Regions from separate parts of the Massilia sp. GER05 genome, predicted to be linked through region 1. Evidence: predicted binding sites of a transcription regulator. Region 1 holds the regulator's gene; each other region holds the start of a gene.
The links. Region 1 encodes LexA, which represses DNA repair genes until DNA is damaged. Its sites were predicted from a motif close to ACTGTATNNNNATACAGT; they were not measured.
Positions count from the first base shown of each region.

Region 2: ACL58G_RS16140 (ATP-dependent helicase) is a predicted target of LexA. The motif match lies at 1,940-1,957, and genes of this name have one in related genera.
Region 3: dinB (DNA polymerase IV) is a predicted target of LexA. The motif match lies at 1,975-1,992, and genes of this name have one in related genera.
Region 4: ACL58G_RS08410 (DNA topoisomerase IV subunit B) is a predicted target of LexA. The motif match lies at 2,922-2,939, and genes of this name have one in related genera.

Region 1 is NZ_CP178858.1:2,745,530-2,751,397, reverse strand. It holds gene ACL58G_RS12320 (replicative DNA helicase) at 1-1,362, opposite strand, end outside; gene rplI (50S ribosomal protein L9) at 1,544-1,996, opposite strand; gene rpsR (30S ribosomal protein S18) at 2,043-2,333, opposite strand; gene priB (primosomal replication protein N) at 2,390-2,680, opposite strand; gene rpsF (30S ribosomal protein S6) at 2,709-3,092, opposite strand; gene lexA (transcriptional repressor LexA) at 3,381-4,046, shown strand; gene ACL58G_RS12290 (SAM-dependent methyltransferase) at 4,102-4,737, opposite strand; gene ACL58G_RS12285 (hypothetical protein) at 4,898-5,131, shown strand; gene ACL58G_RS12280 (tetratricopeptide repeat protein) at 5,135-5,868, opposite strand, start outside.
Region 2 is NZ_CP178858.1:3,577,938-3,583,805, reverse strand. It holds gene ACL58G_RS16140 (ATP-dependent helicase) at 1-1,917, opposite strand, end outside; gene ACL58G_RS16135 (hypothetical protein) at 2,287-2,505, opposite strand; gene ACL58G_RS16130 (hypothetical protein) at 2,706-2,882, shown strand; gene ACL58G_RS16125 (chromate transporter) at 2,975-3,580, shown strand; gene ACL58G_RS16120 (chromate transporter) at 3,577-4,200, shown strand; gene fghA (S-formylglutathione hydrolase) at 4,275-5,117, shown strand; gene ACL58G_RS16110 (Hsp20/alpha crystallin family protein) at 5,331-5,798, shown strand.
Region 3 is NZ_CP178858.1:1,268,526-1,274,393, forward strand. It holds gene ACL58G_RS05665 (S8 family peptidase) at 1-147, shown strand, start outside; gene ACL58G_RS05670 (S8 family peptidase) at 286-1,905, shown strand; gene dinB (DNA polymerase IV) at 2,020-3,096, shown strand; gene ACL58G_RS05680 (recombination-associated protein RdgC) at 3,186-4,082, shown strand; gene ACL58G_RS05685 (catalase) at 4,197-5,819, opposite strand.
Region 4 is NZ_CP178858.1:1,860,693-1,866,560, forward strand. It holds gene parC (DNA topoisomerase IV subunit A) at 1-698, opposite strand, end outside; gene ACL58G_RS08410 (DNA topoisomerase IV subunit B) at 812-2,812, opposite strand; gene ACL58G_RS08415 (gamma-glutamyl-gamma-aminobutyrate hydrolase family protein) at 3,108-4,076, shown strand; gene ACL58G_RS08420 (Lrp/AsnC family transcriptional regulator) at 4,088-4,540, opposite strand; gene ACL58G_RS08425 (LysE family translocator) at 4,622-5,239, shown strand; gene ACL58G_RS08430 (hypothetical protein) at 5,318-5,668, shown strand; gene ACL58G_RS08435 (ArsR/SmtB family transcription factor) at 5,670-5,868, opposite strand, start outside.

The sequences.
Region 1 (5,868 bases):
GTTGCCGGTGTAATTGCCGAACTTGGTGTACATGCCCATCCAGGTCACGCGAATGGCGCCGATCGGGCCGTTACGCTGTTTGCCGATAATGATCTCGGCAGTGCCTTTGTCGGGCGAGTCCGGGTTGTAAACTTCGTCACGATACAGGAAGATGATCACGTCCGCATCCTGTTCGATAGCGCCCGATTCGCGCAGGTCGGACATCACGGGACGCTTGTTGGGGCGTTGTTCCAGCGAGCGATTCAGCTGTGACAGCGCGATCACCGGGCATCCCAGCTCCTTCGCCAGGCCCTTCAGGCTACGCGAGATCTCCGAGATCTCGGACGCGCGGTTGTCGCCCGGCTTGGAACCCTGCATCAGCTGCAGGTAGTCGACGATGATCAGGCCCAGCTTGCCGCACTGGCGGGCCAGGCGGCGCGCGCGGGCGCGCATCTCGATCGGGTTCAGCGCCGGCGTTTCGTCGATGAAGATCTGCGCATCGTTCATCTTCTGGATCGCGTGCGTCAGGCGCGGCCAATCCTCGTCCAGCAGCTTGCCGGTACGCAGGCGGTGCTGGTCGAGCTGGCCGATGGAGCCGAGCATACGCATCGCCAGCTGCACGCCGCCCATCTCCATCGAGAAGATCGCGACCGGCAGGCCGGCATCGACGGCCACGCTTTCGCCGATGTTGACGGAGAACGCGGTCTTGCCCATCGACGGACGGCCGGCGACGATGACGAGGTCGCCCGGCTGCAGGCCGGACGTCATCTTGTCGAGATCGGTGAAGCCCGTCGGGACGCCGGTGATCTCGCCCTGGTTGTCGCGGCTGTACAGCTCGTCCACGCGCTCGACCACCTGGGTCAGCAGCGGCTGGACGGGCAGCCAGCCCTGGGCGCCGCGGGCGCCCTGCTCGGCGATCGCGAAGATGCGCGATTCCGCCTCGTCGAGGATCTGCTTGACCTCGGCACCTTGCGGATTGAAGGCCTTGCCGGACACCTCGTCGGCGACGGTGATCAACTGACGCAACACGCCGCGATCGCGGACGATCTCGGCATAACGGCGGATGTTGGCGGCGGATGGCGTGTTCTGCGCCATCGCATTCAGGTACTGGAGGCCGCCGACGTCCTCGGCCTTGCCGAGCTGGACGAGCGCCTCGTACACCGTGATCACGTCGGCAGGCTTGCCGGCATTGATCAGGCGGACCATCTGTTCGAAGATGATCCGGTGGTCGTAGCGGTAAAAATCCTCCGCATGCATGAAGTCGGCAATGCGGTCCCACGCCGCGTTATCGCGCAGCAGGCCGCCAATGACGGACTGTTCTGCTTCGATGGAATGCGGGGGGATGCGGAGCGACTCGATCTGCGGGTCTGCTGAGGTGTTCATGGCCGGCATTATACCCGTTCCCGATCAGGCGCTGAAATCATTGGTGAGTTTCCAAAAACGAATTTTTTTTGCTGTTGCAAAAAAAAACGTCCCCGCAGAGGCGGGGACCCAAGCTTTGCATCCGAAGTCGCAACTTGGGTCCCCGCCTGCGCGGGGACGACGGTATTACTTGAAACTCTTATCAGGCGGCTTCGCCCACGACAGCGATGGTGATTTCCACCACGACGTCGGTGTGCAGAGCGACCGACACCGGGTGCTCGCCGGTGGTCTTCAGCGGACCGGTCGGCATGCGCACTTGTGCCTTTTCGACGGCGAAACCTTGCTTGGTCAGGGCTTCAGCGATGTCGAAGTTGGTCACGGAACCGAACAGACGACCGTCGACGCCGGCTTTCTGGGCGATGGTGACGGTCATGCCGTTCAGCTTGTCGCCCTGGCCTTGAGCGGCAGCCAGTTTCTCGGCAGCTGCTTTTTCCAGTTCGGCGCGCTTGACTTCGAATTCAGCCACGGCAGCTTGCGTTGCACGACGGGCCATTTTTTGCGGGATCAGGAAGTTACGGGCGTAACCGTCCTTGACCTTGACGACGTCGCCCAGGTTGCCGACGTTGACGACTTTTTCCAGCAGGATAACTTGCATTTTATTCTCCAGTAATCTGACTATGCTTCGATGTCGTAACCGACGATTAAGCGTTGTGCAGGTCGGTGTACGGCAGCAGAGCCAGGTAACGGGCGCGCTTGATGGCGGTGTCCACTTGACGCTGGTAGTGAGCCTTGGTGCCGGTGAGGCGTGCCGGCATGATCTTGCCGTTTTCCTGGACGAAATCCTTCAGGGTGTCGACGTCTTTGTAGTCAACCTGTTCCACGCCTGCAGCGGTGAAGCGGCAGAATTTCTTGCGCTTGAACAGCGGGTTCTGCTGTTTGCGCTTCTCTTTGAGCTTAGCTTTGTTTTTGTCGAACTTTTTACCGAATGCCATTTTGAGGCTCCTGTATCTATCTATAAACGTGCCCGCAACCCGCAGTTTCTTACTGCTTATGCGGCACTGAAATCAATGATGTGAAACACCAAGCTTTTGCTGTGACGACTTTTCCTGGCCAAGAATCCCGTGAAGCGGTACATCGCACCCAACTCGGCGTTGGCAAATCGTCCCGAAATCTCGCCCGCGGCAACCGCGGAAATCTCGAATTCGACCTGCCTGTCCATCCTCGCCTCCGTCTGCGTCGATCCGTGTTGCAGGATGCCGCCCACGATGGGGATGCCGGCCGGGGTGTAGCGCAGGACGTCGCGTTCCAGGATGCTTGCGACCAGGGACAGCTCGTTCACGTATTACAGCTCGGTGCTCCCGCGAGATTTAGGCTGCGGCGGCCGGAGCGGCGGCCTGCTCGGCGCGGTGGCTCTTGGCTGCGTCTTCGCGCTGGACCGACTTCATCATCGGCGACGGTGCGGTTTCAGCTTTCTTCATCTTCACGGTCAGGTGACGCAGCACGGCATCATTGAATTTGAATGCGGTTTCCAGCTCGACCAGGGTCTCGTTGTCGCACTCGATGTTCAGGCAGATGTAGTGTGCCTTCGGCAGCTTCTGGATCTGGTAAGCCATTTGACGACGGCCCCAATCTTCGACGCGGTGGATGTTGCCGCCGCGCGAGGTGACCGTAGTCTTGTAGCGTTCGATCATCGCCGGGACCTGCTCGCTCTGGTCCGGGTGGACGATAAACACGATTTCATAATGACGCATGAAACACTCCTTAAGGACGTTTAAACAAATGCCCACCTCGGCGTCAAGACGAGTGTGGGAAGGGAAAGCCCAACATTATAACAGCAAAACCGTCAAGTGCTCAATGGGACTGTGCACGTGCGCCGCGTACCGCACCGCAAATGGTTATGGACGTGCGCTGCGTGCCGCACCTCAAAAGGTTGTGGACGTGCGCTGCGTACCGCAGCGCAAAAAAAACTTGAAATCCCCTTGCGCGTGGCGCAATACTGTACAAAAATACAGTCTGACCCCGTACCAACGAAGACGAACATGCTTAAGCTCACCGCACGGCAAGAACAGATCCTCAACCTGATCAAGGAAGCCATCGACAACACCGGCTTCCCGCCGACCCGCGCCGAAATCGCCCAGGAGCTTGGCTTCCGCTCGGCCAATGCCGCCGAGGAACACCTGCAGGCCCTGGCCCGTAAAGGCGCGATCGAAATTTCCCCGGGTACCTCGCGCGGTATCCGCCTCGTCGGCCAGTCCGTCGAATCCAAGGCCGCCGCTGCGGCCGCAGTGCCTGCCTTCGTGCCGCCGATTCCGCCGAACCTGATGTCGCTGCCGCTCGTCGGCCGCGTCGCGGCGGGTTCGCCCATCCTCGCCCAGGAACACGTCGAAGCGACCTATTCGGTCGATCCGGCCATGTTCTCGAGCAAGCCCGACTTCCTGTTGAAGGTCAAGGGCTGGTCGATGCGCGACGCCGGCATCTGCGACGGCGACTTCCTCGCCGTCAAGAAGGTCGACAACGCGAAGAATGGCCAGATCGTCGTCGCCCGCATCGGCGACGAAGTGACGGTCAAGCGCTACCGCAAGACCGGTTCCACGATCGAACTGTTGCCGGAGAATCCGGACTTTTCCGTGATTACCGTCGATCCGAGGACCGACGAGTTCGCACTGGAAGGCCTGGCGGTCGGACTCTTGCGGTCCTGGCACTAACCTCCCACCTGCACACAGGCCCGCGTCATGCGGGCCTCGTCGTTTTATCGTGCGCTCAGCGCGGATAGACGAAACCGGTACGGATATCCGTCGGCAGCAGCCGGCTGCCGTCACGCACCATCAGGCGCTGCGGCGGCTCGTCGCCGGCCAGGGCGCGCCAGATGACAGGTAGCCCCTCCCCTTTGCGCAACAGCTCGTCGCTGCGTTCGAATACATTGGAACAACCCGTGGCCGCGAGCAGGGCCTGCACGATGGTCACTTTCCACGCGTCGACACCGGCAGCGTTGAACTGGCACACCAGGTAACCGCCGGTCCCGCCATAGCTGTGCACCAGCAGCCCCGGCAGGCCGTCTTTTTCGCCATCGATCACCAGGGTCAGGGCTTGCGGATCGGCGTTGCGCACGGCGACGGCGCGCCGCGCGACCGCGGCCTGCACGCGCCGTTTCATCATGGCGTGATCGACCGGCTCGTCCTCGCGCAGGGTCCAGACGCGGGCCGCGATCTGCGACTTGGCGTTATAGGCCGCGCGCGCCAGAAACTGGCGTGCCGACGACTGCACGATTGCAGTGACGCCGGGTTTGCCGCGCTCCTGGGGCCGTCCCTCGACTTTCTCGATGGCGGACAAATAAATCCATGGATCGCCGGACAGCAGGCTTTTTTCCTTGCCCTGTTTGATGGTGATGATGAGCATATGCAGGCTTCGTTTTCAGGAGCCGCATGATACAGCAAGGCGTTATCACCCGGGTTATGCGTACGCCTCATGTCGATTAGTTGCAAACAACGGCGACAGAGTTGCGGCTTCGACAAGGCTCCCCTACACCGCCTCGCAACCTGACATCGGGATCCTTACCATGTTTTCCAGCACTGTTCTGACGCGCTGCCCGGCCGCCATCAGCCTGGACGGCCTGGCACCGCTGGTCACATGGCGCGCCGCATGCGCCGAACGAGCGCCGACGGGTGCCGGCAACGTCACGGCGCTCGGCCAGGGCAAGCGCACGACCGCGAAAGGCGAGCAAGGCGTGCTCTTCCAGGAGAAGTCCGGCCCCGGCCTGCCGAACCGCGGCCATTTCACATGCGGCCGCTAGACATCACTTGTCGTTATCCGGCGGCGGCGCGTTCTTGACCATCTCGTTGTGTTCCTTGACATAGGCTTCCGTGCCCGCGCGCCAGGCGTCGAAGTCCGCCACGACCATCCTGCCGGCCACCTTGGTGTCTTCCGCCAGCCGATCGCCGACTTCCTTCAGGTGCGCGTTCGCCTTCTCCGTCTCATCCTTCGTCATCAGCTTCGCGATGTCTTCCGGGATGCGTTTCGCCAGCGGCAGGGAGGCGTTCAGCTGCTTCACCCAGCGGTTGTGGCACGCTTCCCAATCCTTCATCTTGCCGCTGTAATAATCGATTTCCTCGTTGACCTTGGACATGACCGGGAAGCGCGGCGCCGGGCAACGGTAATCGTTCGTGCGCAGGTCGGAGCCGTCGTATTTCGCGATCCAGTAGTCGAGGTCGGCACGGCGCGCCTCGCGCTGCTTCATCAACTCGAGCGACGCGATGGCGACGGCATTGCCCTTCGCGGCCGCCTTCTGGAACCATTGCGCGGCCTTGTCCATGTCGACGCCGCCCGCCTCGCCGTAGAAATACATTTCGCCCAGGTGCTGCTGGGCCATCACGTTGCCGGCGTTCGCCAGCTTCGTGTATTTCGCCAGCGCTTCCGGATACGATTTCTTCGCGAACAAAGCGTCCGCTTCGGCAAGCTCGGCGGCAGCGTTGGCGGACGATGCGACGGCGGCCGGCTTCGCGGCAGCACCTTTCGCGGGCGCGCCTTTCA
Region 2 (5,868 bases), 830 kb from region 1:
CTTGATGAAGAAACGGTTCGGGACGATGAGGTGCAGGTGTTCCTTCGCGCGCGTCATCGCCACGTACAGCAGGCGGCGCTCTTCCTCGATGTCCTCCGCGCTGCCCGTCGCCATGTCGGACGGGATGCAGCCGTCGACGACGTTCAGCACGTGCACGGCCTTCCACTCCTGCCCTTTGGACGAGTGGATCGTCGACAGGATCAGATAATCCTCGTCCAGCAGCGGCGGGCCAGCGCGGTCACTCGTTGCTTCCGGCGGGTCGAGCGTCAGTTCGGTGAGAAAGTTCTCGCGCGAGCCATAGCCGCCCGCCAGCGCCACCAGCTGGTCGAGGTCGGCCACGCGGACCGCTGCGTCGTCGTGCAGGCGCTCGAGGTGCGGCAGATACCAGTCGCAGACGAGTTCGATTTCCAGCGGCCAGCGCAGGCCCGTCGTGCGCAGGGTGCGGAACAGCGCGGTAAATTGCTCCCACTCCCCTTGGGCGCGCGGAGGCGCGGGAAACGCGTCGACGGCCGCGACGGGGTCGGGCGCCTCCGCCACCGCATCGAGCAGGCGGGCCGCCGTCGCCGGGCCGATTCCCGGAATCAGTTGCACGACGCGGAAGCCGGCCACGCGGCCCGCCGGATTCTGGGCGAAGCGCAGCATGGCGAGCACGTCCTTGATATGCGCCGCTTCCAGGAATTTGAGGCCGCCGAATTTTACGAAGGGGATATTGCGCCGCACGAGTTCGAGCTCCAGCGCGGCGCTGTGGCTGGCGGCGCGGAACAGCACGGCCTGCTGCGTCAGCTTGATGCCCGCCTCGCGCTGTTCCAGCACGCGGTTGCACACCCAGCGGGCCTGCTCGGCCTCGTCCGGGATCAGCACGAGCTGCGGCTTGCCGGTGGCGGCCTTATCGGTCCACAAGGTCTTCGCATGGCGCTCCAGCGCGGCGGCGATGACGGCGTTCGACGCGTCGAGGATGGGCTGCGTCGAGCGGTAGTTGCGGTCCAGCGTAATCATCGTCGTGTGCTCGCCGAACTGCTTCGGAAAGTCGAGGATGTTGCGCACCGTCGCGCCGCGGAACGAATAGATCGACTGCGCATCGTCGCCGACGACCATCACGCCCCGCCCGTCCGGCTTCATGCCTTGCAGGATCGCGGCCTGCAGGCGGTTCGTGTCCTGGTATTCGTCGACGAGCACGTGGTCGAACAGCGCGCCCAGTTCCGGCCCGAGCTCCGGATCGGACGCCATCTCGGCCCAGAACAGCAGCAGGTCGTCGTAGTCGAGGACGTTCTGTTCCTGCTTGGCGTCGACGTAGGCGCCGAACAGGCGCTTGAGCTGCTCTTCCCATTCGCTGCACCACGGGAAGGTCGACTGCAGCACGTCGGCCAGCGGCTCGCGGGAATTGACGACGCGCGAATAGATCGCGAGGCATGTGCCCTTCAGCGGAAAGCGTTTCTGGCCGGTGGCGGCGCCCAGGCCCACGTCCTGGCGCACGAGGCCCATCAAGTCTTCGGAGTCGGCGCGGTCGTGGATCGTGAACGAGGCTTCCAGCCCGATCCGGCCCGCGTATTCGCGCAGCAGGCGGGCCCCGATGCTGTGGAATGTGCCGGCCCACGGCAGGCTGCCCACGGCCGTCGACATGCCCAGCACGCGCTGCAGCACGCCGGCGGCGCGCTGGCCCATCTCATTGGCCGCCCGGCGCGAAAACGTCAGCAGCAGGATGCGCTGCGGATCGCTCCCCGTCAGGATCAGCTTCGCCACCCGGTGCGCCAGCGTATTCGTCTTGCCCGAGCCGGCGCCCGCGACCACCAGCAGCGGCCGGACCATCCCCGCACCCACGTCGTGCTCGACGGCGGCGCGCTGCTCGGGATTCAGGCCGGCGAACGGATCGGCGGGCGCGGCGGGCTGGGAAACGGGGGTGGCGGTGGCGACGGACATGGCGGTTGAGGATAGATGCTCAACTGTACATTTGTCCAGTATCTTTATGCAAGCGCAGATGGCAATGTAGCAAACCAGCGTCAGCGGGCGCGGCCGCTCACGGCCTCTGCCCGCCTCGCTTGCCTCTTCAACAAGGCTTGTTCAGATATCCACAAAAACTGTGTATAAGTTTGTGGAAAAACACCCTCTTGACATGCCAAAACCAAGCAGGAATGCGGGTTTCAACAATTTGCCCGTTGCGTGGGCAAAACTCAACCTTCACAAAATCAATGAGTTACCAAGTCAAGTGACACACGAATCGAGAATATTCGCAAGATGCACCCGAGCAAGACTGTGCATAACCGTCGAGCTTGTCGCCTGCCTGCACCCTTACCTGCACCAGGAGCGCCTGCGGCCCGGCTCCGTCAGCACGCGTTCGATGACGTCGTTGCCGACGTTCTGCGAACGCAGGTATTCCACGGCCGACATCGTATTGCTGCGCTGCTGGAGCGCAATGCCCAGGTCGACGATATCCTTCTGGTGCGTATCGCGCCGCTGGTAAGGGACGGTCACCTGACCGTCTTCGAGCTCGAGGGTGTCTTGGTTCATCGCAGTTCCTGACTTTGATGGATTGAAGGGATTGCTGCCTAACGAGTATTTCCCACCTTTGGCCAAAGTCAAGATTAATTTTTATCCAATGTGGCATTCGTTTGTGAATTCCTCATGACAAACCCGCGCCGCATGCGCGCGCCGCGCCGTTTTCGCTGCGCCTAGAATGGCCTCGTCTATCCAACCACCACGAGGACGCCATGAGCGCAATGCCCGATCCCGACCTGAAACCCGGCGACGAAGCCGAACCCGGCACGCCAGGCGCCGGCGAAGACCTGTGCGAAACCTGCGGCGGCAGCGGCAAGCTGGCCGACGGCAAGACCTGTCCCGAATGCGAAGGCACGGGACGCGTGATGCGGGGCATCGGCGGCGGCTGATCGCCGGAGCGCCGGAGCGCCGGACCGCCGGACCGCCGGAGCGCCGGGCCGCCACATGGACAGGATGCCGGGAGCGGCGCGATAATCGGGGCATGAATGCATCGCCCAGCTCCCCGCCCTCCGGCACGACCGCGCCGTCCGAAAGCGCCAACCGCCCCCGCTCCCTCTCCGACCTGTTCATTTCCTTCACCTTGCTGGCCCTGCAGGGCTTCGGCGGCGTGCTGGCCATCGTCCAGCGCGAGATCGTCGACCGCAAGCGCTGGCTGACCCAGGAACAATTCATCGAAGACTGGGCCGTCGCCCAGATCATGCCCGGACCGAACGTCGTCAACCTGTCACTGATGGTCGGCGGCCGCCATTTCGGCATCGCCGGCGCGCTCGCCGCACTGGCCGGCCTGCTGACCGTGCCCCTGATCCTCGTCATCGGGCTGGCCGTGCTGCACGACCGCTTCGCCGACAGCCCCGTCGTGGCCGGCGCGCTGCACGGCATGGCCGCCGTCTGTGCCGGCCTGATCGGCGCGGCCGGCCTGCGCCTGGCGAGCGCGCTGAAGAAAAGCCCGCTGCCCCTGTCCTGGTGCCTGGCCATCGCGGCGGCCGGCTTCATCCTCGTCGCGTTCCTCAAATGTCCGCTCCCCTGGGTGCTGTTCGGCCTCGGCGGCCTGGGCTGCGTCCTCGCGTACCGCCGGCTCGCATCATGACGGCGCCCCTGCACCTCGCGCTGGACTGGGCCGACTGGCTCAATTTGTTCGGCCATTTCCTCCTGATGTCGCTGATGTCGGTCGGCGGGGCCATCTCGACGTCGTCGGAGATGCACCGCTTCCTCGTCGAGCAACACCACTGGCTGACCCAGGAACAGTTCAACCAGTCCATCGCGCTGGCCCAGGCCGCACCGGGGCCGAACGTCCTGTTCGTCGCCCTGATGGGGTGGCACGTCGGCATGAACGCCGGCAGCACGGCCGCCGCGCTGTTCGGCGTGCTCGTGACGATGGTCGGCATCATGACGCCGTCCACCATCATCACGTACACGGCCGCCCGCTGGGGCCACCGCAACCGCGACCTGCGCGCCGTCCGGGCCTTCAAGCAGGGCATGGCGCCCATCGTGATCGCGCTGCTGCTGTCCACCGCCTGGATCATGGCCAGTTCCGCCGGTACCGGTGCGAGTGCCGGTGCCGGTGCCCCGATCGCGTCCGCCGTCCTGGCGAACTGGCCCCTGTGGCTCACCGCGATCGTCAGCGGCCTGATCATCTGGCGCACGCGCATTCACCTGCTGTGGCTGCTCGCTGCCGGCGCCGTGCTGGGGGCGCTCGGCCTGATCTGAAGCGCAGTGGCGGCCTGCCTGCGGACCGGGCATACTTGCGCTTTCGATCAGTCAACCATCCGATGGACCGAGCCATGCCCGAACTCCTCAGCGAACACGTTTGTTTCGACGGCGTCCAGCGCTTCTACAAACACGATTCCGCCGCCATCGGCCTGCCGATGCGTTTTTCCGTCTACCTCCCTCCCGGCGCGCACGGCAAGCGCCTGCCCGTCCTGTTCTACCTCGCCGGCCTGACGTGCACCGAAGAGACGTTCATGATCAAGGCCGGCGCCCAGCGCGTGGCGGCGCAGGAAGGCCTGATCCTGGTCGCGCCCGACACGAGCCCGCGCGGCGCCGGCGTGCCGGGCGAGACCGACAACTGGGACTTCGGCGCCGGCGCCGGTTTCTACGTGGACGCCACCCGCGAACCGTGGTCGACCCACTACCGCATGTACAGCCACATCCTCGAACTGCGCGAGCTGGTGCTCGCCACCTTGCCGGCCGATCCGGCGCGCGTGGGCATCTGCGGCCACTCCATGGGCGGCCACGGCGCGCTGGTGCTGGCGCTGCGCAACCCCGACCTGTTCCGCTCCGTGTCGGCCTTCGCCCCCATTGCCGCGCCGTCCCGCTGCCCGTGGGGCGAGAAGGCGTTCGGCGGCTATCTCGGCACCGATCGCGACGCGTGGCGCGTCTACGATGCGACCGAGCTGATGGCCGGTGCCGGCGCCCCGCCCTTCCCCAAGGGGATCCTGATCGACCAGGGCCTGGGCGACAAGTTCCTGGCCGAACAACTGTACCCGGAGGCGTTCGAGGAAGCCTGCCGCGCCGTCGGCCAGCCGCTCGAACTGCGCCGCCATCCGGGCTATGACCACGGCTATTACTTCATCTCCACCTTCGTCGAAGACCACCTGCGCTTCCACCGGCGCAACCTCGGCTGACGCCCGCATCTGCCCCGGTCCGCACTGTCATTGACCGGGGCGGTTTCGCAAAAATTCCCCGCTTTCGTTCGCCTGCTGTCCTGCCTCAAAGGTCCGTCCGGGTGCCCGCGCACGGTTCGACACGACTCTTGCAAACCCTTTTCGACCGCCCTATAAATGGTGTTGCGGCGCCCTGCGCGCCGCGGGACATCATTCTTAAAAGGGAGGTCTATCATGAACCTGATCAGAAGAGGCACGACGCCGCTTTCCACATTCCGTCCCGGCGCCATGGAAGACCAGTTCGGACGCATGGTCGAGAACATGTTCCAGGACTTCTTCGCGCCGCTCGCCCAGGGGCGCTGGGCCGGCGAGGACGTCGGCATGCCGCGCCTGGACGTCAGCGAGACGGACAAAACCTTCGAGGTGAAGGCCGAGCTGCCCGGCGTCAAGAAGGAGGACGTGCATGTTTCGATCGACGGCCAGCGCGTCACCATCGAAGGCGAGTGTCAGCAGGCAAACGAACAGCGCCAGGGTGAGCAGGTGGTGTATTCTGAGCGCTCGACGCGCAAGTACCAGCGCAGCTTCACGCTGCCCTCCGAAGTCGACGATGCCAGCGCGCAGGCACGGCTCGAGGACGGCGTCCTGATGCTCTCGCTGCCGAAGAAACAGGGCGGCACGGCGCGCCAGCTGACGATCCAGTAGGGTCGATGAGCCGCACGGCGCGGCACGCGAGCGGACGGCCTGCGGGCCGCCCGCGACCGCGCTCACGCCG
Region 3 (5,868 bases), 1.5 Mb from region 1:
CGTAGCGAAAACGGCACGGGCACCGCGGATACCGCCACGTCGTCCAACACGGGCTCGACCACGGTGACCCGTTATGTACGCGTCGTCTACTACAGCGGCGGCACCGGTTCGACCAGCGGCAAGTACACGCTCAAGCTCACCTGGTAATGCGTTATAACTGGACTCATAACCGTTAAAATTCAATTACTTAACGAAACTTTCCTGTTGTAAAAACCCCGAAAAGCGGCCCCATGCGGGCCGTTTTTCGTTACGCTGCACAGTTCGGTTTTCTGAAAAGGATGCAGCATGACGCAGCGCCGCAAGATCTCTTCGTTGTTGAAAATTTGTGCAGCGGCCCTCGTTGCCGCAGGTTTCGCCGGCCAGGCCGTGGCGCAGACCAATCACGCCGTCGTCCAGACGGACCGCATCATCGTCAAGTACAAGGGCGACAGCGACACGTCGAAGACCGGCGTGGCCGCACGCGGCATCGACCGCGCACGCCAGGCCCTGATCGACCGCGCCGGCCAGACCTATGGCGCCACGATGCGCGCGCTGCGCGCGACGGCGAACGGCGCGAACGTGCTGCAACTCAACCGCACGATGTCGCTCGACGAGGCGCGCCAGCTGGCCGCCGAACTGAAGTCGCGCGACGCCAACGTCGAGTACGCCGAGCCGGACCGCATCATGGTCCCGCTGGCCACCCCGACCGACCCCAGCTATACCCAGCAGTGGGACCTGTACGAAGCCACCGGCGGCATCAACGCGCCCGCCGCCTGGGACAAGTCGACCGGCGCCGGCATCAACGTGGCCGTGATCGACACGGGCTACCGTCCGCACGCCGACCTGTCGGGCCAGATCCTGCAGGGCTATGACTTCATCTCGACGACCACGATCGCCAATGACGGCGGCGGCCGCGACACCGACGCCAGCGACCCGGGCGACTGGGCCCCGGCCGGCAGCTGCGGCACGGGCGTTCCGGCCGCGGACCAGAACTCGAGCTGGCACGGCACGCACGTGGCCGGCACGATCGCCGCGAAGACCAACAACGGCATGGGCATCGCGGGCATCGCCTATAACGCCAAGATCGTCCCGGCGCGCGTGCTGGGCCGTTGCGGCGGCTACACGTCCGACATCGCCGACGCCATCGTCTGGGCGTCGGGCGGCACCGTGACCGGCGTGTCCGCCAATGCGAACAAGGCGCGCGTGCTGAACCTGTCGCTGGGCGGCACCGGCGCCTGCGACACCACGACGCAGAATGCGATCAACAGTGCCCGCTCGCGCGGCGCCGTGGTTGTCGTCGCGGCCGGCAACTCGAACACGAATGCGATCAATTCGAACCCGGCCAACTGCGCGGGCGTGATCACCGTCGCGGCGACGAACCGTGCGGGCGGCAAGGCGTCGTATTCGAACTACGGCACCAACGTCACCATTGCGGCCCCGGGCGGCGACAACGGCGCCGGCATCCTGTCGACCTTGAACGCGGGCACGACGACGCCGGCATCGGACAATTACGCCTGGTACATGGGCACGTCGATGGCGACGCCGCACGTGGCCGGCGTCGTCGCGCTGATGCTGTCGGCGAATCCGAACCTGACGCCGGATGACGTGGCCGCCAAGCTGAAGTCGACGGCGCGCGCCTTCCCGGCCGCGTGCTCGGGCTGCGGCGCCGGCATCGTCAACGCGGCCGCCGCCGTGAACGCGGCGCTGGGCTCGACGACCACGACGACGACGACCCCGACCTGGACGTATTGCGCCGGCGAGAACGGCACCTGTTCGTTCACCGGCACGCGCGACGTGCGCTACGGCACCGCCACGAGCTATGTGACGAAGACCTTCACCGGCTCCGTGAAATGCTCGAACTCGGTGTTCGGCGATCCGGCCTATCGCATCGCCAAGTCGTGCAGTTACTCCAGCGTCACCAAATAAGTCCTCTCTACCCGCCGCCGCATCCCCGCGGCGGCGTTCCCTCTTGCACTATTCCTAATTCCCAGCGATACTGTATGCAATTACAGTAGTCGCTCGGCGCGGGCGACCGCCACCGTGAACGCTCCCGTCCGCAAGATCATCCACTGCGATTGCGATTGTTTTTACGCATCCGTCGAGATGCGCGACGACCCGTCCCTGCGCGGGCGGCCGCTGGCCGTCGGCGGGCGGGCCGAGCAGCGCGGCGTGGTCGCCACCTGCAACTACGAGGCGCGCCGCTTCGGCATCCATTCGGCGATGGCCACCGCGCAGGCGGTCAAGCTGTGCCCGGACCTGATCCTGATTCCACCGAACATGGAAAAGTACCGGGTCGCGTCGCGCCAGATCATGGACATCTACCGCGACTACACGGACCTCGTGGAGCCGCTGTCGCTGGACGAAGCCTATCTCGACGTGACGAACTCGCCGCATTGCAAGGGCAGCGCGACCTTGATCGCGCAAGAGATTCGCCGCCGCATTCATGAAACGGTCGGCATCACGGCGTCGGCCGGCGTGGCGCCGAACAAGTTCGTCGCCAAGATCGCCAGCGACTGGAACAAGCCCGATGGACTGTTCCTCGTGCGGCCGGATGAGGTCGACGCGTTCGTCGCCGTGCTGCCTGTGAAGAAGTTATTCGGGGTAGGGAAGGTGACGGCCGCGAAGCTGCATCGCCTCGGCGCGCAGACGTGCGGCGACCTGCGCGACTGGAATATGGACAAGCTGCAGCAACACTTCGGCTCGTTCGGCGCGCGGCTGTATGATTTGTGCCGCGGCATCGACTACCGCGACGTGAATCCGGTGCGCGAGCGCAAGTCGATCAGCACGGAGGAGACGTACACGCCGGACGTCCCCGACCTGGATGGCTGCCTCGCGTTGTTGCCGGACTTGTACGAGCATCTGCTCGGCCGCATCAAGCGCAACAATGCTGAAAAATTCATCAATAAATTGTTCGTGAAGATCAAATTTGCCGACTTCCAGCGTACGACCGTCGAGTGCGTGGGCTACGCGCCGAACATGACGACATTCCGTCACCTGATGGAGACGGGCTGGCTGCGGGCGAGCCGTCCCGTGCGGCTGCTGGGCGTCGGCGTGCGCCTGAGCGATACGGAAACGGTCGAGCAGCTGAGCTTGTTTGACGAACGTGCAACACAATAAAAATCCCTTGTCGACGACGTGAATTTTGCCGCCAGTCAGCGTGTAGAATGTCGTTCCTTTGAAATATCGAGATAACTGGAAGCAACGTTATGTGGTTCAAGAATCTTCAGATCTACCGCCTGCCCGCACCGTGGAATTTCTCCCCTGAACAGATGGAAGAGGCCCTGCAGTCGCAGGCGTTCACGCCGGCCAGCAGCAACGAATTGCTGCGCCAGGGCTGGGATTCGCCACGCGGCAACGGCAAGCTCGTTCACGTCGTCAACAAGCAGATGCTGATGATGCTGGGCACGGAAAAGAAATTGCTGCCGAGCTCGGTCATCAACCAGGTCGCCAAGGCCAAGGCCGCCGAGCTGGAAGAGCAGCAAGGCTTCCCGCCGGGCAAGAAGGCGATGAAGGAACTCAAGGAACGCGTGGCCGACGAGCTGTTGCCGCGCGCGTTCTCGATCCGCGGCAACGTGTGGACGTGGATCGATCCGGTCAACGGCTGGCTCGTCGTCGACGCCGCCAGCCCGAGCAAGGCCGACGACGTCATCAAGCTGCTGCTGAAGGCCGTCGACAAGCTGCCGCTGGAATCGCTGCGCGTGCAAAAATCGCCGGTCGCCGTGATGACGGGCTGGCTGGAATCGGACGAAGCGCCGTACAACTTCACGATCGACCAGGACACGGAGCTGCGCGCCACCGGCGAGAGCAAGGCCGCCGTCCGCTACGTGAAGCACTCGCTGGATCCGGAAGACATCCGCCGCCACATCGCCAACGGCAAGCAGTGCACGCGCCTGGCCATGACGTGGAACAGCCGCATCTCGTTCGTGCTGACCGAGCAGCTGGCCGTCAAGGGCATCAAGCCGCTGGATGTGATCAAGGAAAACGAAACGATCACCTACAGCGACGACGAGCGTTTTGATAACGACATCATGCTGATGACCGGCGAGCTGGCCAAGATGCTGACCGACCTGGTCGAGGCACTGGGCGGCGAAGCCAAGGCGTAATTTCGACGGTGATGCATGGTGGGCACGTGTCATTTGGGACCCCCAGGCCCCAATTCCCACCCTACCGCTCGATCGCCAAACGTTGGGTGGGCACCCCGTGCCCACGCGTAACGCCTATTTGACCGACGCCACTTCTTCCGTCGTGGCCGGTTCCTTCTTGCCGCCGCCGCTTTCCGGCTGGCCGCCCGAATAGGCCGAGCCCGGGCGATTCTCTCCCGGCGCCGGCTTGCCCGGCAGCGGCTGCAAGGCTTTCGCCTTTTCCAGGTCGATGCCAGCGATCCCGGCGACGCGACGTCCGTAGTCCTCGTCGCAATGCCACAGGTGCCATACCATGCGCAGCTGGATCACTTCCGGACATTTCTTGAGGTCGTTGCCGACATTGTTGACGAGGTCGTCCCGCTCCCAATCCGCGAACGTGCGATAGCGGTCGCCGGCCTGCTTGTAGTCGTCGGCCGTGCGGCTCGTCTGGTAGCGGCCCAGGTGGCCTTCGACGTGCTGGTGGTAATCCTTCTCGGGCTGCGGTGCCTCGCCCAGGCCGCCCAGCAGGCTCGGTTCGTAATTGATGTGCTTTTCCTCGCCGCCGCCGTCGACATGGAAGGTCATCTGGCCGTCGCGCTGGTTCGTGCGCGCGATCGCTTTTTCTTGCGGCGCATTGATCGGTAGCTGAAGATAGTTGGGCCCGACGCGGTAGCGCTGCGTGTCCGAGTAGGACAAGGTGCGGCCCTGCAGCATCTTGTCGTCCGAAAAGTCGATGCCGTCGACGAGCACGCCCGTGCCGAAGGCCGATTGCTCGGTTTCGGCAAAGACATTGTCCGGGTTCTTGTTGAGCACCATGCGACCCACGGGCAGCAGTGGGAAGCGGTCTTCCGGCCAGCGTTTCGTGTCGTCCAGCGGGTCGAATTCCAGTTCCGGATGCTCGCCGTCGCTCATGATCTGCACGCAGAATTCCCACTCCGGAAACTCGCCGCGCGCGATCGCGTCGTACAGGTCGCGTGTGGCGTGGCTCGTGTCGTGCGCCTGGATCTCGGCGGCCTGCTGGCTCGTCAGGTTGCGCACGCCCTGTTTCGGCTGCCAGTGGAATTTGACGAGGTGGGCGATGCCCTGGTCGTTCACGAGTTTATATGTGTTGACGCCCGAGCCTTCCATCTCGCGGTAATTGGCGGGAATGCCCCACGGGCTCTTGACCCACGTGACCATGTGCAGCGCTTCCGGGTGGCTGCAGATGAAATCGTAGAAGCGCCACGGCTCCTGCTGGTTCGTGACGGGGTCGGGCTTGAAGGCGTGGATCATGTCCGGGAACTTGATCGCATCGCGGATGAAGAAGACTTTCAGGTTATTGCCCACGAGGTCCCAGTTGCCATCGACCGTCTTGAGCTTGACGGCGAAGCCGCGCGGATCGCGTGCCGTCTCCGGCGATTCCTTGCCACCGATCACGGTCGAGAAGCGCACGAACACGGGCGTCTGCACGCCGGTCTCGTTGAGGACGCGGGCACGCGTGTACTTGCTGGCGGGTTCGTTGCCGATCTTGCCGTAGGCCTCGAAATAACCATGCGCGCCCGTGCCGCGCGCATGCACCACGCGCTCGGGGATCCGTTCGCGGTCGAAGTGGGTGATCTTTTCGATGAACTGGTAGTTCTCGAGGGTGGCCGGACCACGTTCGCCGACGGAACGCATGGCCTGGTTGTCGCGGACGGGATGGCCCTGGCGCGTGGTCAGGGTGGGGCGCTGCTCGCTCATCGCATGGCTCCTTCAGGTTTGTTGGAAAACCATTATAGGAATTGACGAA
Region 4 (5,868 bases), 880 kb from region 1:
CCGCCCGGATAGTCCGGACCGGGCATGAGGGTCATCAGCTCGGCGTGCGTGATCTTCGGATTGCGGATCATCGCGACGGCGGCGGAAGCCACTTCACGCAGGTTGTGCGACGGGATCTCGGTGGCCATGCCGACCGCGATGCCGGACGCGCCGTTCAGCAGCAGCATCGGCAGGCGCGCTGGCAGCGTGCGCGGTTCCTCGCTGGAACCGTCGTAGTTCGGCTGGAAGTCGACGGTGCCCATGTCGATTTCGTCGAGCAGCAGGCGCGAGACGGGTGTCAGACGGGCTTCCGTGTAACGCATCGCGGCGGCGCCGTCGCCGTCGCGCGAGCCGAAGTTGCCCTGGCCGTCGATCAGCGGATAGCGCAGGGAGAAATCCTGGGCCATGCGCACGAGGGCGTCGTAGACCGACTGGTCGCCGTGCGGGTGCAGCTTACCGAGCACGTCGCCGACGACGGTCGCGGACTTGCGCGGCTTCGCGGTCGGGCCGAGACCCAGTTCGTTCATCGAGTACAGGATGCGGCGCTGGACGGGCTTCTGGCCGTCCGAGACGTCCGGCAGCGCGCGGCCTTTCACGACCGAGACGGCATAGTCCAGGTACGCGCGCTCGGCGAAAGTCGAGAGGGTCAGCGTCTCGGCGTCATCGCCGCCGCCGCCGCCGGGGGGAGTGGTTTGTTCGAAGAGGCTTGCTTGCGTCATGATCTTGTATGTTCGATTCTTTTCGGGCTGCGTCGCGTGGGCTCGGGGAGCCCACCCCACGGCGTTGCAGGTAACGTAGGGTGGGCACCCCGTGCCCACGCGCTACGTGCGCGTCAAATGTCCGCTTCCGTCTCGTTCCCGTGCTCCTCGAGCCACGCGCGACGGGCGGCAGCTTCGCCTTTACCCATCAGCATGTTGAAGCGCGCCGACGATTCGGCCAGGCCGTAGTCGCCGAAGGCCACCGGCAGCAGGCGGCGGGTGTCCGGGTTCATCGTCGTTTCCCACAGCTGCTCGGCGTTCATCTCGCCCAGGCCCTTGAAGCGGGAGATGCTCCACACGCCTTCCTTCAGGCCTTCTTTTTTCAGCTTGTCCTCGATGGCGAGCAGTTCGCCGTCGTCCAGCGCGTACAGCTTCTGGATCGGCTTCTTCCCGCGCGCCGGCACGTCCACGCGGTACAGCGGCGGGCGCGCGACGCATACGTGGCCGTTCTTGAAGAGGGCAGGGAAATGCTTGAAGAAGAGGGTCAGCAGCAGGACCTGGATGTGCGAGCCGTCGACGTCCGCATCGGAGAGGATGCAGATCTTCCCGTAGCGCAGGCCGGACAGGTCCGGGCTGTCGTCCGGGCCGTGCGGATCGACGCCGATCGCCACCGCGATGTCGTGGATCTCGTTGTTGGCGAACAGGCGGTCGCGGTCCGTTTCCCACGTGTTCAGCACCTTGCCGCGCAGCGGCAGGATCGCCTGGAATTCCTTGTCGCGGCCCATCTTGGCGGAACCGCCCGCCGAATCGCCCTCGACGAGGAACAGCTCGTTGCGCGTGATGTCCGTCGATTCGCAGTCGGTCAGCTTGCCCGGCAAAACGGCCACGCCGGACGACTTCTTCTTCTCGACTTTTTGCAGCGAACGGAGACGCGATTGCGCCTGCTTGATGACGAGTTCCGCCAGCTTGCGGCCGTATTCGACGTGCTGGTTCAGCCACAGTTCGAGCGGCGGCTTGGTGAACGACGACACGAGTTTCACCGCGTCGCGCGAGTTCAGGCGTTCCTTCGTCTGGCCCTGGAATTGCGGGTCCAGCACTTTCGCGGACAGCACGAACGAGACGCGCGCGAACACGTCTTCCGGCAGCAGCTTGACGCCCTTCGGCAGCAGCGAGTGCATCTCGACGAAGCCCTTCACGGCGCCGAACAGGCCGTCGCGCAGGCCGGACTCGTGCGTGCCGCCGCTGACCGTCGGGATCAGGTTGACATAGGATTCGCGCACCACCGAACCTTCCTCGGTCCAGGCCACGACCCACGCCGCGCCTTCGCCCTCGGCAAAGCCTTCATCGCCGGCGGCGGCGTACTGCGCGCCTTCGAACAGCGGGATCACGGTCTGGCCGCCGCCGGCCGTCTGCGCCAGCGCTTCCGTCAGGTAGCCGCGCAGGCCTTCGTCGTAGCGCCAGGTCTGCTTGTCGCCGGTCTTGGCGTTCGTCAGCGTGACGGTCACGCCCGGCAGCAGCACGGCTTTCGAGCGCAGCAGGCGCTGCAGCTCGGTCATCGGGATGTTCGGCGAATCGAAGTATTTACCGTCCGGCCAGGCGGTGACGCGCGTGCCGTTCTTCTTGCCGCCGCGCTCGAACGGTTCGGAGGTCAGCGGCTCGATGACGTCGCCGTCGGCGAACACGAGCTTGTGCACGCCGTTGCCGTCGTCGTCCTTGCGCCACACCGTGATTTCCAGGCGCTTCGACAGTGCGTTCGTGACGGACACGCCGACGCCGTGCAGGCCGCCCGAGAACGCGTAGGCGCCACCGGAGCCCTTGTCGAACTTGCCGCCGGCGTGCAGGCGGGTGAACACGATCTCGACGGTCGAGACGCCTTCTTCCGGATGCAGGCCGACCGGGATGCCGCGGCCGTCGTCCTCGACGGTGATGGAACCGTCCGCGTTCATCGTCACGTCGATGTTCTTGCAGTGGCCGCCCAGCGCCTCGTCCGAGGCGTTGTCGATCACTTCCTGGATAATGTGCAGCGGATTCTCGGTGCGTGTGTACATGCCCGGACGCTGCTTGACGGGCTCCAATCCTTTCAGGACGCGGATGGATGATTCGCTGTAATCGGGTGCGGGTTTCTTGGTGGCCATGCTTGATCTTCAATCATTCGAATGCTGCGCATTCTATCTTGTCGCGCGGAAAATAAGCGACTTCACGCGGTGGGTTCTACAGGACGGGACGCGGCGTGCGGCCAAAACAACTGTATGAAAATACAGTATTTTTGCCTGTTAAGCGCAAGTTTGCAAGTGTTCGTTGCACGGATTGCCAAGTCGGCGGCATCCCGGCATCCTGTGCATATGCGGGTGGGTGCGGAGATTTCATTACTAAAACGATATTTTTCTTAAAACGAATCGTGCGCGACCGTCGCAAGGATATATTGAGATCATGGCTGAGGACAATGACAAGCACGCTAATGAACCAGCGGACGCCGGACCGCCGCCGAGGGTGCCGGACCGGCGAGCGGGCGGCAATGCGTCGCGCTACCTCCGTACCGACGACACGCCGTTGAACTTGGCCGGCCGCGTATTGCGCTCGCGCTGGCGTGCGCTGACCGACAAGTTCAACCGCGACTTCATGCGGCGCACGCTGCGCATTGGCGTCTCCGCCCGCATCTTCCATCCGGAAGAGGGCGCGAAAGGCCTGCGCAGCAAGAACTTGCAATACCTTGAGGAATCGATCGCGCAATGGGTGATGTCGCGCGACGTGCTCGTGTTCATGGTCCCGACTGTCAATACGAACGGGCTGCTGCACCCCAGCAACATCACGATGCGTCATTACGCGCGCCACCTGGACGGCCTCGTGCTGCAGGGCGGGGCGGACGTGTCGCCGATGACGTATTCCGAAACGCCGACGCGGCCCGAATGGAACGGCGACCGCGCGCGCGACGTGTATGAACTGGAACTGCTGCACGAATTCGTCGACGCGGGCAAGCCCGTGCTGGGCATCTGCCGCGGTTGCCAGCTGATCAACGTCGCGTTCGGCGGCACCTTGCACCAGGATATCGTCTCGAACGTGCCCGGCGCCCTGCCGCACGTGCACGACATCTACGACGCGCACCGGCACGCCATCATGTTTCCGCATGGATCGTCGCTGCGCAAGATGTTTCCCCAGCACGAACGCGCCGTCGTGAACTCGATCCACCACCAGGCCGTCAAGGACCTGGGCCGCGATATCCACGTGGAGGCGATGTCCGAGCCGGACGGCGTCATCGAAGCGATCCGCTACCAGCGTGCGCCATTCGTGATGGGCTTGCAATGGCATCCGGAATTCCACCGCGCCACGGGCGGCGACCTGCTCGACTGCACGCCGGTGCTGGATGAATTCCTGCGGGCCGCGCGCGAGACCCGCCTATGAGCCGCCTCTGATCACAGCGGCAGGGGCCGCCCCTGCACGATGCTCTTCATCACGAGCGTCGACGTCAGCCGCAGCACGTTCGGCAACGTCGACAGGCTGTCGTCCCACAGTTTCTGGTACGCCGCCAGGTCCGTCGTGATGACGTTCAGAATGTAGTCCGGGTCGCCGAACAGGCGCTGCGCCTGGATGATTTCGGGAACGCCGGGCACGGCGACTTCGAAGGCACGTACGCTCTCCCGGTCGGTGGCGCGCAAGGTGACGAACACGATGGCCGCGAAATTCAGTCCGACGGCCGCCGGATCGATCGTCGCCCGGTAGTCGGCGATGATCCCCGCGTCTTCCAGTGCGCGCACGCGCCGGTGGCACGGCGACAGGCTCAAGCCGATGCGTTCCGCCAGGTCGGTGAGAGAAAGTCGTCCGTCTTTCTGTAGTTCCGCAAGAATCTTTCGATCGTAATCGTCCATGAGAAAGATGTTGCCTGATATGGGCGACTTTTGACAAGACTCTGGAAGCACATTTCTGGCGCGGCGCAGTACGCTGTCGTCATGAATACACATACCCTCCTGCTGTTTTCCGTCACCGTCCTGCCGCTCGTGTGCACGCCCGGCCCGGACATCCTGTTCATTGCGTCGCAAGCGATGTCCGGCGGCACACCGGCCGGACTGCGCGCCACGACGGGCGTGCTGCTCGGCTATTGCGTCCATTCCTTTCTCGTCGCGCTCGGCCTCGCGGCCGTGGTGGCGGCGTCACCCGTCCTGTTCGAGGCGATCCGCTGGGCCGGTATCACATACCTGGTCTACCTGGCCTCGAAGATGATCCGGGCGGCGCTGCGTTCCGGCGAGCTCGTCGTACCGAAGGGGCGGGTAACGAACCAGCTCGCCAAGGGTTTTCTTACGTCCCTGCTCAATCCGAAGGGAATGATGGTGTACGTGGCCATCCTGCCCCAGTTCATGGACCGGCACGGCGGCAACACGACGCTGCAGGCGGTCGTCCTGTCGGCGGCCTTCATGTTCTGGTGCGCGGTCGTGTACGCCTCGCTGTGCCTTGCGCTGGGCCGGGCAGGACAGCGCCGCCTGAACGACACCCGGCGCCGGGTGATCGACGGCTCGGCCGGTGGCATGGTCCTGGTTGCGGCCGGGTTCATGGCGCTGGTCCGGCAATGAGCAGATTGCGCTTGCGTTCATCTTCGTCCCGATCCATAATCTAAACGAGAATCATTCTCATTTATGCGAGGAGTCTTTATGGACGACGATCTGCTGGACGAACTGAACACGCCGGACGGGCGGCGCACCACGCGCCACGAACTGCTCGTGGCGGCGCTGCTGCACCTGATGTCGCAATACACCGTGAACAATGCGGATGCCTGCGACCGCGCGAGCGGCGATGGGCCGTGCGTGAAACTGGCCTCGGTGATCGAGCGCCACCTGAATGCGCTGGCGCGCCTGCCGGATGCCGATCCGGTGCTGCGCGCCACCTGCGAACAGCTGAGCGTGAAATGGGCAGCCCTCGTCGACCGCGGCCTGCCGGCGCCCGTCAAGCGCCCGCTGCTGGCACGGATCCTGGGGCCGGGCCGGCCCTCGCTGGCGACCTGACTCAGTCCAGCCAGGCCCTGAGCGCCGCCTCGCCGTCCGCGCTGAACGCGAGCACGCGCGATTCCGGCACGCGGCGCGCCCAGCCCAGTTGCTGGAAACGGTCCAGCAGCGCCGTCCCGAGGGCGCCGGCCAGGTGATGGCGGCGCTCGCTCCAGTCCAGGCAATGCCGGCACAGCGGCCGCCGTGTGGCGGAGGGCAGT